3 regions of the Aminobacter sp. BA135 genome follow, and region 2 is predicted to be linked to each of the others. Evidence: riboswitches for the same ligand, from Rfam matches in the RefSeq annotation. Region 2 holds a riboswitch; each other region holds the start of a gene.
What was found. A riboswitch is a leader RNA that binds a small molecule or an ion and turns the genes downstream of it on or off. The one in region 2 is predicted to bind thiamine pyrophosphate.
Positions count from the first base shown of each region.

Region 1: another riboswitch for thiamine pyrophosphate. It lies ahead of thiC (phosphomethylpyrimidine synthase ThiC); the one in region 2 lies ahead of thiB (thiamine ABC transporter substrate binding subunit).
Region 3: another riboswitch for thiamine pyrophosphate. It lies ahead of thiC (phosphomethylpyrimidine synthase ThiC); the one in region 2 lies ahead of thiB (thiamine ABC transporter substrate binding subunit).

Region 1 covers NZ_CP139572.1:1,558,611-1,563,129, reverse strand. The annotation lists gene SLT36_RS07670 (dihydrolipoamide acetyltransferase family protein) at 1-326, opposite strand, end outside; gene SLT36_RS07665 (alpha-ketoacid dehydrogenase subunit beta) at 329-1,342, opposite strand; gene SLT36_RS07660 (3-methyl-2-oxobutanoate dehydrogenase (2-methylpropanoyl-transferring) subunit alpha) at 1,346-2,581, opposite strand; TPP riboswitch at 2,770-2,886, shown strand; gene thiC (phosphomethylpyrimidine synthase ThiC) at 2,996-4,519, shown strand, end outside.
Region 2 covers NZ_CP139572.1:1,270,943-1,275,461, reverse strand. The annotation lists gene SLT36_RS06210 (homocysteine S-methyltransferase family protein) at 1-261, shown strand, start outside; gene SLT36_RS06205 (ABC-F family ATP-binding cassette domain-containing protein) at 270-2,084, opposite strand; gene SLT36_RS06200 (thiamine diphosphokinase) at 2,088-2,732, opposite strand; TPP riboswitch at 2,837-2,960, shown strand; gene thiB (thiamine ABC transporter substrate binding subunit) at 3,005-4,009, shown strand; gene thiP (thiamine/thiamine pyrophosphate ABC transporter permease) at 4,256-4,519, shown strand, end outside.
Region 3 covers NZ_CP139572.1:5,481,913-5,486,431, reverse strand. The annotation lists gene thiO (glycine oxidase ThiO) at 1-713, opposite strand, end outside; gene thiC (phosphomethylpyrimidine synthase ThiC) at 710-2,545, opposite strand; TPP riboswitch at 2,649-2,765, opposite strand; gene queE (7-carboxy-7-deazaguanine synthase QueE) at 3,047-3,784, opposite strand; gene queD (6-carboxytetrahydropterin synthase QueD) at 3,781-4,137, opposite strand; gene queC (7-cyano-7-deazaguanine synthase QueC) at 4,137-4,519, opposite strand, start outside.

The DNA.
Region 1 (4,519 bases), 290 kb from region 2:
GGCTCAGAAGAGGCTTTGGCAGCTTCTGGCGCCTTGGCCTCCGGCTTGGATTCGGCGGCCGGCTCTGCGGTCGACGGCGCATCACCGGCGACCTTTATCCTGACAATCGGCGAGCCGACCGGAACCGTGTCGCCGATCTCGGCGCCGAGCCAGACAATTTCGCCGTCGACCGGCGACGGGATCTCGACCGTCGCCTTATCGGTCATGACGGCGGCAAGCACCGCGTCCTCGCGCACGAGGTCGCCGATCTTGACGTGCCATTCGACAAGCTCAGCCTCGGCCACGCCTTCGCCGACATCGGGAAGCTTGATGACATGTTCGCCCATGCTCAGGCCTCCATCGTTTCGATCAAAGCTTCGCCGACACGCTTGGGTCCGGGGAAGTAGTCCCATTCCTGGGCATGCGGATAGGGCGTGTCCCAACCGGTGACGCGGGCGACGGGTGCTTCGAGATGGTAGAAGCAGTTTTCCTGCACCAGCGACACGAGCTCGGCGCCGAAGCCGGAGGTTAGCGTCGCCTCATGCACCACCACGCAGCGGCGGGTTTTCTTGACCGAGGCGACGATGGTCTCGAGATCGAGCGGCAAAAGCGTCCGGAGGTCGATGACTTCGGCATCGATACCTGTCTCCTCGGCCGCCGCCTGGGCGACATAGACCATGGTGCCATAAGCGAGAACGGTGACGGCGGAACCCGGCCGGCGGATCTCTGCCTTGCCGAGCGGGGTGGTGTAGTGCCCATCGGGCACCTCGCCCAACTCATGCTTCGACCATGCCGTGACGGGACGGTCGTGACGGCCATCGAAGGGGCCGTTGTACAATCGTTTCGGCTCCAGAAAGATCACCGGATCCGGGTCTTCGATCGAGGCGATCAGCAGGCCCTTGGCGTCGAGCGGATTGGATGGCACGACCACCTTGAGACCGGAAACATGGGTGAACAGCGCTTCAGGGCTCTGGCTGTGGGTCTGGCCGCCGAAGATGCCGCCGCCTGTCGGCATACGGATGACGATCGGACAGGTGAACTCGCCATTGGAGCGGTATCGCAACCGTGCCGCTTCCGAAACGATCTGGTCATATGCTGGATAGACGTAGTCGGCGAACTGGATTTCGATACATGGCTTGAGGCCATAGGCAGCCATGCCGACGGCGGCGCCGACGATGCCAAGTTCGCTGATCGGCGCGTCGAAACAGCGCTCCCGACCGTATTTCTGCTGAAGACCCTGGGTGCAGCGGAAGACGCCACCGAAATAGCCGACGTCCTCGCCGAAAACGACGACGTTGTCATCGCGGCCCATGGCGACATCCATGGCGCTGCGGATGGCCTCGATCATTGTCATGCGCGGCATCGGCTACACTCCCGCCTTCTGGCGCTGGCGACGGAGATGCGGCGGCATCTCGGCATAGACGCCCTCGAACATGTCGCGCGTCGACGGCTTGCCGCCGGCATGCAGCGTGCCGTGGCTCTCGGCTTCCTTCTGCGCCGTGATCACCGCCTCGAGGATTTCCGCCTCGGTCTGCTTGTGGCGCTCGTCCGACCACAGGCCGCGCTTGATCAGGTGGTTCTTCAGCCGGATCACCGGGTCACCCAGCGGCCAGGCATCGGACTCGGTCTTGGGCCGGTAAGCGGATGGATCGTCTGAAGTGGAATGTGCGCCGACACGGTAGGTGACATATTCGACCAGCGTCGGCCCGAGATTGAGCCTAGCCCGCTCGGTCGCCCATTTCGCCACCGCGTGGACGGCGAGATAGTCGTTGCCGTCGACACGCAGGGCAGCGATGCCAAACCCAAGCCCACGCGCCGCAAACGTGCCGGAGCCGCCGCGGGCGATGCCCTGGAAGGTCGAGATCGCCCACTGGTTGTTGACGATGTTGAGGACGACGGGCGCCTTGTAGGTCGAGGCGAAGACAAGTGCGGCGTGGAAGTCGCTCTCGGCGGTGGCGCCGTCACCGACCCAGCCGACAGCGATCTTGGTGTCACCCTTGATGGCGGATGCCATTGCCCATCCCACCGCCTGGATATACTGGGTGGTCAGGTTGCCGGAAATCGAGAAGAAACCGTGATCCTTGGCCGAATACATGATCGGCAGCTGGCGGCCTTTCAGCGGATCCATTTCGTTGGAATAGATCTGGTTCATCATGTCGACCATCGGATAGCCGCCGGCGATCAGCAGGCCGGCCTGGCGGTAGGTCGGGAAGTTCATGTCGCCCTGAATGAGCGCCTTGCGGAAGGCACAGCTGACCGCCTCTTCGCCCATATGCTGCATGTAGAACGAGGTCTTGCCCTGGCGTTGCGCCATCTGCATGCGCGCGTCGAAGGAGCGCAGCGTCATCATGTGGCGCAGCCCTTCGAGCTGCTCCTCGTCGGTCAGCGTACCGGCCCATGGACCTACGGCATCGCCTTCGCGATTGAGCACGCGGATGATCGAATAAGCCAGGTCGCGGATCGTCCTGGGATCGACGTCGACCGGCGGCCTGTCGACCGAACCCGCCTTGGGGATCGGCACATTGGAGAAGTCGGGGGTGCCGCCCGGGCGCACTTCCGGCTCGGGCACATGGAACTTCAGCGGCGCGGGATTGTCCGTCACGGATGCTCCTCCTGTCGCGTGCGCAGGCCAATTGGTCCTCCCTGCGCGGCAGACAATTTATGTCAGTAACGCTGACCTATTATCCGATCGTCTTCGAAACCGCAATGGGTCTCGATGCCCCCGACTTTGGCATTCTCTCGGCCTCGGCGAAAGGCCGTTGACACGACGCCGGTTCCGCCTCCATGCTTAGGGCTCACCAGGGGGGTCCCGACAAGGGGCTGAGATTCTGCTGGCTCGCGCAGCGCAGTGACCCGTTGAACCTGATCCAGTTCATACTGGCGTAGGGACGGTGCGAGGCGCAGCAGGCCGGATATCCGGCTCAGGCATTCGGGCTCATTCTTGCCCGAAGTCCCCAGGCAAAACCTCTCCTCCTTCTCATCGCATGGACTGGGTCTCCAACAAGGAGGCTCACTCATGAATGCCCACACCCCATCCGTCACTGTTGGCGAACTTCCCGCGTCGCGGAAGGTCTACAAGCCAGGCAAGCTCCATCCCGACATCCATGTGCCGATGCGCGAGATCTCGGTTCATCCGAGCGCCGGCGAGCCGCCGGTCACCGTCTATGATTCGTCAGGCCCCTACACCGACACGTCGGTGACAACAGACATAGAGCGCGGCCTGCCGCGGCTGCGCGAAGACTGGATCATCGCCCGCGGCGACGTCGAGCGTTATGAAGGCCGCGCGGTCAAGGCTGAGGACAATGGCTTCGTCTCGGGCGAAAGGCTGACGCCGGAATTCCCGGTTCGCAACGCCCCGCTGCGCGCCACCGGCGGCCGCGCCGTCACCCAGCTCGCTTATGCCCGCGCCGGCATCGTCACGCCCGAAATGGAATTCGTCGCCATCCGCGAGAACCTCGGCCGCGAGCAGATCCGGGCCAAGCTTCAACGCGACGGCGAGAGCTTCGGCGCCGTCATTCCCGATTTCGTCACCCCGGAATTCGTCCGCGACGAGGTCGCCCGCGGCCGCGCCATCATCCCCTCCAACATCAACCACCCGGAGAGCGAGCCGATGATCATCGGCCGCAATTTCCTGGTCAAGATCAACGCCAATATCGGCAATTCCGCCGTCACCTCGTCGATGGCCGAGGAGGTCGAGAAGATGGTGTGGGCGACGCGCTGGGGCGGCGACACGGTGATGGACCTGTCCACCGGCCGCAACATCCACAACATCCGTGACTGGATCATCCGCAACGCGCCGGTGCCGATCGGCACGGTGCCGCTCTACCAGGCGCTGGAGAAGGTCGGCGGCATCGCCGAGGACCTGACCTGGGAGGTGTTCCGCGACACGCTCATCGAGCAGGCCGAGCAGGGCGTCGACTATTTCACCATCCATGCCGGCGTGCGGCTCGCCTACATCCACCTGACCGTTGACCGCGTCACCGGCATCGTCTCGCGCGGCGGCTCGATCATGGCCAAATGGTGCCTGCATCACCACAAGGAGAGCTTCCTCTACGAGCATTTCGAGGAGATCTGCGACATCTGCCGAACCTATGACGTCGCCTTTTCGCTCGGCGACGGCCTGCGCCCAGGTTCGATTGCAGACGCCAACGATGCCGCCCAGTTCGCCGAACTGGAGACGCTGGGCGAACTTACCAAGATCGCCTGGGCCAAGGACTGCCAGGTGATGATCGAGGGCCCCGGCCACGTGCCGATGCACAAGATCAAGGAAAACATGGACAAGCAGCTAGAGGTCTGCGGCGAAGCGCCCTTCTACACGCTTGGGCCTTTGACCACCGACATCGCGCCCGGCTACGACCACATCACCTCTGGCATCGGCGCTGCAATGATCGGCTGGTTCGGCACGGCCATGCTCTGCTACGTCACGCCCAAGGAGCATCTTGGCCTGCCCGACCGCGACGACGTCAAGGTGGGCGTCATCACCTACAAGATCGCAGCACACGCCGCCGACCTCGCCAAAGGTCATCCGGCCGCCAAGGTC
Region 2 (4,519 bases):
TGCGCCCATCCCAGCCATTTCCAGAGCGTGCTGGCGGACGCCGGCAGCTGGGTCCAACGCATTGGCGGCGTGCGGGCAAACGCATCGACAAAAAGCCACGCCGAACTCGATGCCGCAACAGAGCTCGACCCCGGCGATCCTGACGATCTCGCCCGCCGCTATCGCGTCATGCGGGACGGCTTCGGTCACATCAAGGTTCTTGGCGGCTGCTGCGGCACCGACCATCGCCATATCGCGGCGATCTGCGAAGCCTGCCTTTAGGCCCCTGGCTAGCCTTCCAGTTCCTCGCGCAGCATCTCCAGCTCCAGCCACTCCTCTTCGAGAGCGGTCAGCGTCGCGCGCTCCTTGTCGAGCGCGGCTATGGTCTTCTGGAAGCCGTGCGGGTCGCGCTCGTAGAAGGCCGGATCGGCGATCTGGTTTTCCAGCCGCGAGATCGAAGCGGTCACCGCCTCCATCTTCTTGGGTAGGCTTTCGAGCGCGAACTTCTGCTTGAACGACAGCTTTTTCGACGCGGCCTTGGGCGCTTCGGCCTCACTGCGGCCAGCTGAGGCCTGACCACTGGCCGCCTTGCGCGACTTGCGGTCGTCGAGCTTGGTGCCTCCGCGCTGGGCCAGCATGTCGGCGTAGCCGCCGGCATACTCGATCCAGCGGCCCTCGCCGTCGGGCGCGATGATGCTGGTGACGGTGCGGTCAAGGAAATCGCGGTCGTGGCTGACCAGGATGACGGTGCCGGCGAAACCGGCGACCAGTTCCTGAAGCAGTTCCAGCGTCTCCATGTCGAGATCGTTGGTCGGTTCGTCGAGCACCAGAAGATTTGCCGGACGCGCCAGCACGCGCGCCAGGATCAGCCGGGCACGTTCGCCGCCGGAGAGTTCGCGCACCGGCGTCCGCGCCTGCTCGGGCTTGAACAGGAAGTCCTTCATGTAGGAGACGACGTGGCGCTGCTCGCCATTGATGACGAGGTTTTCGCCACGGCCATCGGTCAGGTAGCTCGACAGCGTCTCGTTCGGATCGACCGCCTCGCGCTTCTGGTCGAGGGTGGCGATCTCCAGATTGACGCCAAGCCGCACGCTGCCGGCATCGGGCTCCATCTCGCCAGTCAGCATCTTGAGCAAGGTCGTCTTGCCGGCGCCATTGGGGCCGACGAGACCGACGCGATCACCGCGCTGGATGCGGGTCGAGAAACCCTTGACGACTGAAAGCTCGCCAAAGCTCTTTTCGATGTTCTTGGCCTCGATGATAAGCTTGCCGGATTCTGCCGCCTCGCTCGCAACCATGGTTGCCGCGCCCTCGGCGCCGCGATGGCTGCGGAACGTCTGGCGCATCGTCTGCAGCTCGCCGAGACGGCGCATGTTGCGCTTGCGCCGCGCCGTCACGCCATAGCGCAGCCAATGCTCCTCGCGCACGATCTGACGGCCTAACTTGTGCTGCTCGCGCTCCTCTTCCTCCAGGATCTGGTCCCGCCATTCCTCGAAATGGGCAAAGCCGCGGTCGAGCCGGCGCGTCTGGCCGCGATCGAGCCAGACGGTGTTGCGGCTGACGCGCTCGAGGAAACGGCGGTCGTGCGAGATCAGGATCAGCGCCGAGGAGGTGCGGATCAGTTCCTCTTCCAGCCATTCGATGACCGACAGGTCGAGATGGTTGGTCGGCTCGTCGAGCAGCAGGATGTCGGGCTCGGGCGCCATGACGCGGGCAAGTGCTGCGCGGCGCGCCTCGCCGCCCGACAGGTCGGCCGGAGACTCCTCGCCGGTCAGGCCGAGATGGTCGAGCAGATAGGTGGCGCGATGCGGATCGTCAGCAGGTCCGAGCCCGGCTTCGACATAGGCGCGGACAGAGGCGAAGCCGTCCATGTCAGGCATCTGCGGCAAGTAGCGGATGGTTGCCGTCGGCTGGCGGAACACCACGCCGTCCTGCGGCTCGATCATGCCCGCCGCGATCTTGAGCAGCGTCGACTTGCCCGAGCCGTTGCGGCCGACAAGCGCGATCTTGTCGCCGGCAGCGGCCGTCAGTGCGGCGCCGTCGAGCAGCGGTGTGCCGCCAAAGGTCAGACGGATGCCGTCGAGATTGAGAAGCGGAGGCGCCATGTTTCAGAAATCCGAAGCAGGAAAGGGATGAGCGAGGAGCAGGGCACGGCCGCTGCCGAGCGAAATCCGCAACGGACCCCGCACTTCATTGGAAAGGGTCAGCGACGAGCCGAACGGCACGTCGACATTGTCGAGCGGCCACTTGGCGCCCTGTTCGGACAGCCCGGTCAGCTCGGAGAAGGCGAGCACCGAAAACAGCATGCCGTCTTCATAGTCGAAGCCGGCGCTGCCGGGCAGGAGCGGCAAAGCCTCCTGGCGCCCGCTGCTCAGCAGCACCTCGATGCCGGCTTCGGCAAGCCTGAGCGCCAGGGCGAAATGAAGGAAGGCGTGGTCGGCGCGGGCGCCGCCGAAGGCGCCGACAAGCACCAGCGAGGTCGCGCCGAGCCGAAGCGCGGCATCGATGGCCAGTTCACCGTCGGTCCTGTCCTTTTCGGCCGGAAAGGTCGCCCGCGGCAGGTCGGCAAAACGCGGGTCGAGATCTGATGGCACGGAATCGAAGTCACCGAGCCACAGTTCCGGCATCAGCCCGAGCGTGGCGGCATGGCGGATACCGGCATCTGCCGCAATCACCCTGCTGCCCGCCACCTGGCGGTCGAGGCGCGGGGTGCGGAAAAGCTCGCCGCCGAGAAGTATGGTGAACCGGGTCATGGCATGCGCATTACCAGCCCGGCAGCCGAAACGGAAGGCCGCGACGTGGTCGGTGGCCGGCAAACTACCGCTTGCGTGGCCTGATGCGCGGGCCTATTTGTTGAACCGCTCTAACGGGGTGCCGGTCGCGCAATTGCGTGCCGGCTGAGAGGCATAGGGAACCGTCCCGGCCAACCCGCTGAACCTGATCCGGTTTGTACCGGCGGAGGGATTAGATGCTTCGGACGCCCGGCGCTTCAAATTCCCTTTCAACACCAATGAAGGAGGCGCCGATGCGCTCGTTGATCCTGTCCATGACTTCCGCCCTGGCGCTGGCCACGGTTGCTTTCCCTGCCGCTGCCGAAGGCAAGCTTACCGTCTACACCTATGAAAGCTTCACCTCCGAGTGGGGCCCCGGCCCGCAGGTCAAGAAGGCCTTCGAAGCCGACTGCGCCTGCACTGTCGACTTCGTCTCGGTCGCCGATGGCGTAGCACTGCTCAACCGCGTCAAGCTCGAAGGTGCATCGACCAAGGCCGACATCGTGCTTGGCCTCGACACCAACCTGACAGCCGAAGCCAAGGCCACCGGCCTGTTTGCGCCGCATGGTGCCGCCGGCGCCGACGTCAAGGTTCCGGGTGACTGGAAGGACGACACCTTCGTTCCTTACGACTACGGCTACTTCGCCGTCGTCTATGACACCGAGACGCTGAAGAACCCGCCGAAAAGCCTGAAGGAACTTGTCGAGGGCAATCCGGAAGAAAAGATCGCGATCCAGGATCCGCGCACCTCGACGCCGGGCCTCGGCCTGCTGCTCTGGGTCAAGTCGGTCTATGGCGACAAGGCGCCGGAAGCCTGGGCCAAGCTCAAGGGCCGCGTGCTGACCGTCACCCCGGGCTGGAGTGAGGCCTATGGCCTGTTCACCAAGGGCGAGGCGCCGATGGTGCTGTCCTACACCACCTCGCCAGCCTACCACATGGTCGCCGAGAACACCGAGCGTTACCAGGCGGCATCCTTCGAAGAAGGCCACTACCTGCAGATCGAAGTCGCCGGCATCACCACGACCGGCGCCAAGAACCCGCTGGCCGAAAAGTTCATGGCCTTCATGACCAGCCCAGGCTTCCAGGACGCCGTACCCGAAACCAACTGGATGTTGCCCGCCGGCAAGACCGACAAGCCGCTCAACCCAGCCTTCGACAAGCTGGTGAAGCCGACCAAGACGCTGATCTTCAGCGCCGACGAGGTGGCTGCCAACCGCAAGGCCTGGGTCGACGAGTGGCTCGGCGTGATGAGCAAGTAGGCTCTGTCGACCTGCCATGGTTGCGCTTGAACACCCCCCTCTGGCCTGCCAGCCATCTCCCCCGCAAGGAGGGAGATTGGCTGTGGCATGGCCTGCGCCAACCTGCATGGTTGCAGAGGACAAGCGGGCGTTGAAGCTGCCGATCTCCCCCCTTGCGGGGGAGATGGCCGGCAGGCCAGAGGGGGGTGGGACGGAGCGCGACCTTCCTCGAGCTGGCAACCCAAAGCCTGCAAAATCTGATCCGTCATGTCCATAAGCCGCACCGACCCCCGCATCACCTCAGGCATCATCGCGCTGGCGGCCATCGGCATCCTGATCGGCGGCGCATTTGCCGGTCTTGGCATCGAGGCCGCACGCAATCCACAAGGTGCTGCCGACGCCTTCGATTCCTACCTCTTCCGCATTGCCCGTTTCACCCTGTGGCAGGCGCTGCTGTCGACCTTGCTGTCGGTTGTGCCGGCGATCTTCGTTGCCCGAGCGCTCGCACGGCATCCCGCCTTTCCCGGCCGC
Region 3 (4,519 bases), 1.6 Mb from region 2:
CCTGTGGACTGGCTCTCGATCATCGTCGCGCCAACCATGAAACGGTGGTCGGTGCGCGGCACCACGTAAAGTGGAAAGCGCGGATGAAGCAGCCGGACTGGGCGCGACAGCGAGACATCAGGCGTACGCAGGATCAGCATTTCGCCCCGAACGCCACGCAGCCTTGCATCGACGGCGGACATTCCCGTGCAGTCGAGCTGACGATCGAAACCGGAAATCTGCCGGGCATCGGCTCCAAAGCGGAATTCGACGCCCATCGCCGCCAGCCTGTCATGCAGTGCCGCCATCGCCTGGCGTGGGTCGAGATGGGCTTCGTCGGGGAAGAACAGCGCACGGCGGAAGCGACCGGCGAGGTCCGGCTCGAGCTGTGCGATTTCGTTTTCATCGACAGGCCTGTACCCCGACGTGCGGTTGGCAAACCGGTCGAGCTCGCCCGCATCGCGCGGCGCGGCCACGACCAGTGTTCCGGCCCGCGTCACCTGCCCGGGCGTTGCCGTATCCCACCAGTCGGCGGCGTCGCGTCCGAGATCGAGCACCGGCTGCTCGGCGCTTTCACGCTCGCACCATGGCGCCAGCATGCCGCCGGCGAACCACGACGCATTGCCACCGAGGCCATGCCGGGTCTCGACGACGGTCACCGCCGCGCCGCGAGCGGCGAGTTCGAAGGCTGCGGTGAGACCGGCGACGCCGGCCCCTTGGACCAGCACCCTCATGATGGCTCATGCGCCTCCGACATCAGCGGTGCGCCGGCCTCGTCCGCCGGCACATAGAGATCGCCGCCCTCGCGATATTTCGCCGCCATCGCCGCCATGCCCTCCTTCTGCGCCTCGGCGCGGATGTCGTGGGAGATGCGCATGGAGCAGAATTTCGGCCCGCACATCGAGCAGAAATGCGCCACCTTGTGCGCCTCCCTGGGCAAGGTCTGGTCGTGAAAGGATCGCGCTGTTTCGGGGTCGAGTGACAGGTTGAACTGGTCCTCCCAGCGGAACTCGAAGCGCGCCCGCGACAGCGCATCGTCGCGGGTTTTCGCGGCCGGATGGCCTTTGGCGAGGTCGGCGGCGTGAGCAGCGATCTTGTAGGTGATCACGCCAATCTTGACATCGTTGCGATCGGGAAGGCCGAGATGTTCCTTCGGCGTCACATAGCAAAGCATGGCGGTGCCGAACCAGCCGATCATTGCGGCGCCGATACCTGAGGTGATGTGGTCGTAGCCTGGCGCGATATCGGTCGTCAGCGGCCCAAGCGTGTAAAAAGGTGCCTCGCCGCAGACAGCGAGCTGCTTGTCCATGTTCTCCTTGATCTTGTGCATCGGCACGTGGCCAGGCCCCTCGATCATCACCTGGCAATCCTTGGCCCAGGCGATCTGCGTCAGCTCGCCAAGCGTTTCCAGCTCGGCGAATTGCGCCGCGTCGTTGGCGTCGGCGATCGAGCCGGGACGAAGACCGTCGCCAAGCGAGAAGGACACGTCATAGGCGCGGCAGATGTCGCAGATCTCCGCGAAGTGCTCGTAGAGAAAGCTTTCCCGGTGATGATGGAGGCACCACTTGGCCATGATCGAGCCGCCGCGCGAGACGATGCCCGTGACCCGGTCGACGGTCAGCGGGATGTAGTGCAGCCGCACGCCGGCATGGATGGTGAAATAGTCGACACCCTGTTCGGCTTGCTCGATCAGCGTGTCACGGTAGACCTCCCAGGTAAGGTCCTCGGCAATGCCGTTGACCTTTTCGAGCGCCTGATAGAGCGGCACCGTGCCGATCGGCACCGGCGCATTGCGTACGATCCATTCGCGGATGTTGTGGATGTTGCGGCCGGTCGACAGGTCCATCACCGTGTCGGCGCCCCAGCGGATCGCCCAGACCATCTTTTCGACCTCTTCGGCCATCGAGGAGGTGACGGCGGAATTGCCTATATTGGCGTTGATCTTCACCAGGAAATTGCGGCCGATGATCATCGGCTCGCTTTCGGGATGATTGATGTTGGCGGGAATGATCGCCCGCCCGCGCGCCACTTCGTCGCGCACGAATTCGGGTGTGACGAAATCCGGGATCGCCGCGCCGAAAGCTTCGCCGTCGCGCTGCAGCTTGCCGCGCAGGATCTCTCGGCCGAGGTTCTCGCGGATGGCGACGAACTCCATTTCAGGCGTGATGATACCGGCGCGCGCATAGGCAAGCTGGGTCACCGCCTTGCCCTGCTTCGCCCTGAGCGGCCGGTTACGAATGGGAAATTCCGGTGTCAGGCGCTCGCCAGTCGCAAATCCGTTGTCCTCCGGCCGCACGTGGCGGCCACCATGGGCCTCGACATCGCCGCGCGCCATGATCCAGTCGTGGCGAAGTCGGGCAAGGCCCTTTTCGATGCTGGTTTCGACAGTCGGGTCCGTATAGGCGCCGGACGGATCGTAGACGGTGACCGGCGGCTCGCCGGCTGTCGGATGGACGGAGATTTCGCGCATCGGCACTTTGATGTGCGGATGGAGGACGCCAGACTTGTGGATCTTTCGCGAGGCGGGCAGTGGTCCCGTCGACACGGCGGGGGTGAGGGCATCCATCTTGAGGCTCCTTTGCTCATGCATTGGAGACCCAGTTCTGTGCCGGAAGGATGAAAAGACGCTTCTGCCGACCTGCCGAAACAGGATCTCGGGCGTAAACCCCCGCAAAGCGCTTGCACCGTCCCTACGCCAGTATGAACTGGATCAGGTTCAACGGGTCACTGCGCCGCGAAAGCCAGCAGTATCTCAGCCCCTTGCCGGGACTCCCCTGGTGAATGCGCCGAATTGAACGGGCCGGCGCTATTTTGTCAAGCGCATTCGTCCCGCAGCGGTGATCGGCGACCAAACAAACCCAGCGGAAAAGCATGGTAGTATCGAGAGCAAGTCACGCTCCAGAGGAGCGGTGAAGCGCCCCCAATAAGGCGAGCCCTCATGCTGATTTCGGTGCCTTTTCCAGCACGGTGTTTTCGGGGCTTTCCGGAACAACACTGCTGCCGCCCAGTTGGCTGAGATTGCTATAGATGTCTGTCTTGCTCGTCGTCGGCAATCCTTCCCCTTCGGCTAGACGCCCCGTTTGTTTCCCCAGAGCAGAACATGAAGCTGCGGCAGTACACGCGCCTCGAACCACCTGTCACGGGTCACCTTTTCAACCAGCCATTCCATGCGGCTCATCACACCGGCCATGTCGATGAACGCGTCTTCGTTGCCGGGACGCGGCGGCGTGTGATTGCCGGGCTGCAGATAGACGGGTAATTGCGGGTAGCGCGCCGCGGCGTCTTTGGCATAGGCATAGTCATCATCGTCGAAGACGACGAGCTTGAGCGCCATCTGCGGCTTATCCTGCGCCGCCTCTAAGCAGGCGTCGAACGCGGCCCAATCTGTCGTCATTTCACTTGAGGGCGGCTTGGGGCTGAGCACCAGCACGTCGAGATCCGCGAACCATTGCTTAGACACCGAACCTTGGGTTTCCAATGCAAAACGGTAGCCCTCGCTATGCCCGCGGTCGATCAAATGGCCAAGCGGCTGGATGGCCGGATTGCCGCCCGACAGCGATACCATGACGGGCTGACCGCCGGAAAGTGCAATGACCTTTTGCCAAACCGCGTCGGGAGACATCATCTCCCAATCATGGCGGAAGCGACGGTCCACCGCATGCAGGCTGTCGCACCAGGAACAGCGATAATCGCACCCGCCGGTTCTTACGAACACCGTCGGCAAGCCGATCAGCACGCCTTCGCCCTGAATGGTCGGCCCAAAAATCTCGCTCACCCGGATTCCGGGATGCAAGGCGCAAGTCATGGCCGGTATTCCGCCCAGGTTTTCGGCGTCTCGCTCACCCGCACGGCGGAGGTTTCGGGTAGCCGCACCTTGCACCAGTCGTAGAAGTGCCTGGCCAGGTATTCCGCTGTGGCATGGTCATGCCCCAGCACGTCGTTAAGATGCCGATGGTCGAACGTCCCATCGATGTAGTGCTTGAACGCCGCCAGATCTTGGTAGTCGCGCACAAAGCCGTGTTCGTCCAGTTCGCCACCTGAAAGCTCCACTACGACGATGTAGTTGTGGCCGTGCAGACGTGCGCACTGATGATCTGGTGGCAAGGAGGTGAGCTGATGCGAGGCCGAGAAGTGGAACTCTTTGGTAATGCGGAACATCACGCGCTCCTTGTCTGGATAGCGTGGAGCCAGAAGTCCGCGTCCTCATAATCTGTCGGGTCGGCAATGCCGGCCAGATTGAATGCTTCGCGCCGTTCGACGCATGTCCCGCAGCGACCGCAATGACGTGCGCCGCCCTTGTAGCAGGACCACGTCGCCTCGAACGGTGTGGCGTACTTTGCCCCCTCGCTGACGATGTCGGCCTTCGACATATTCACATAGGGAGCGTAAAGGCGGATATCGGCGTAGCCTGCGAGCGCATGGTTCTGCATCGTCTGAAAGGCGTCGATAAAAGCGGGCCGGCAATCGGGATAGATGAAATGATCTCCGCCATGGACGGCAGTGGCCACCGCATCGGCCTTCTGCGCGGCGGCAACCCCGA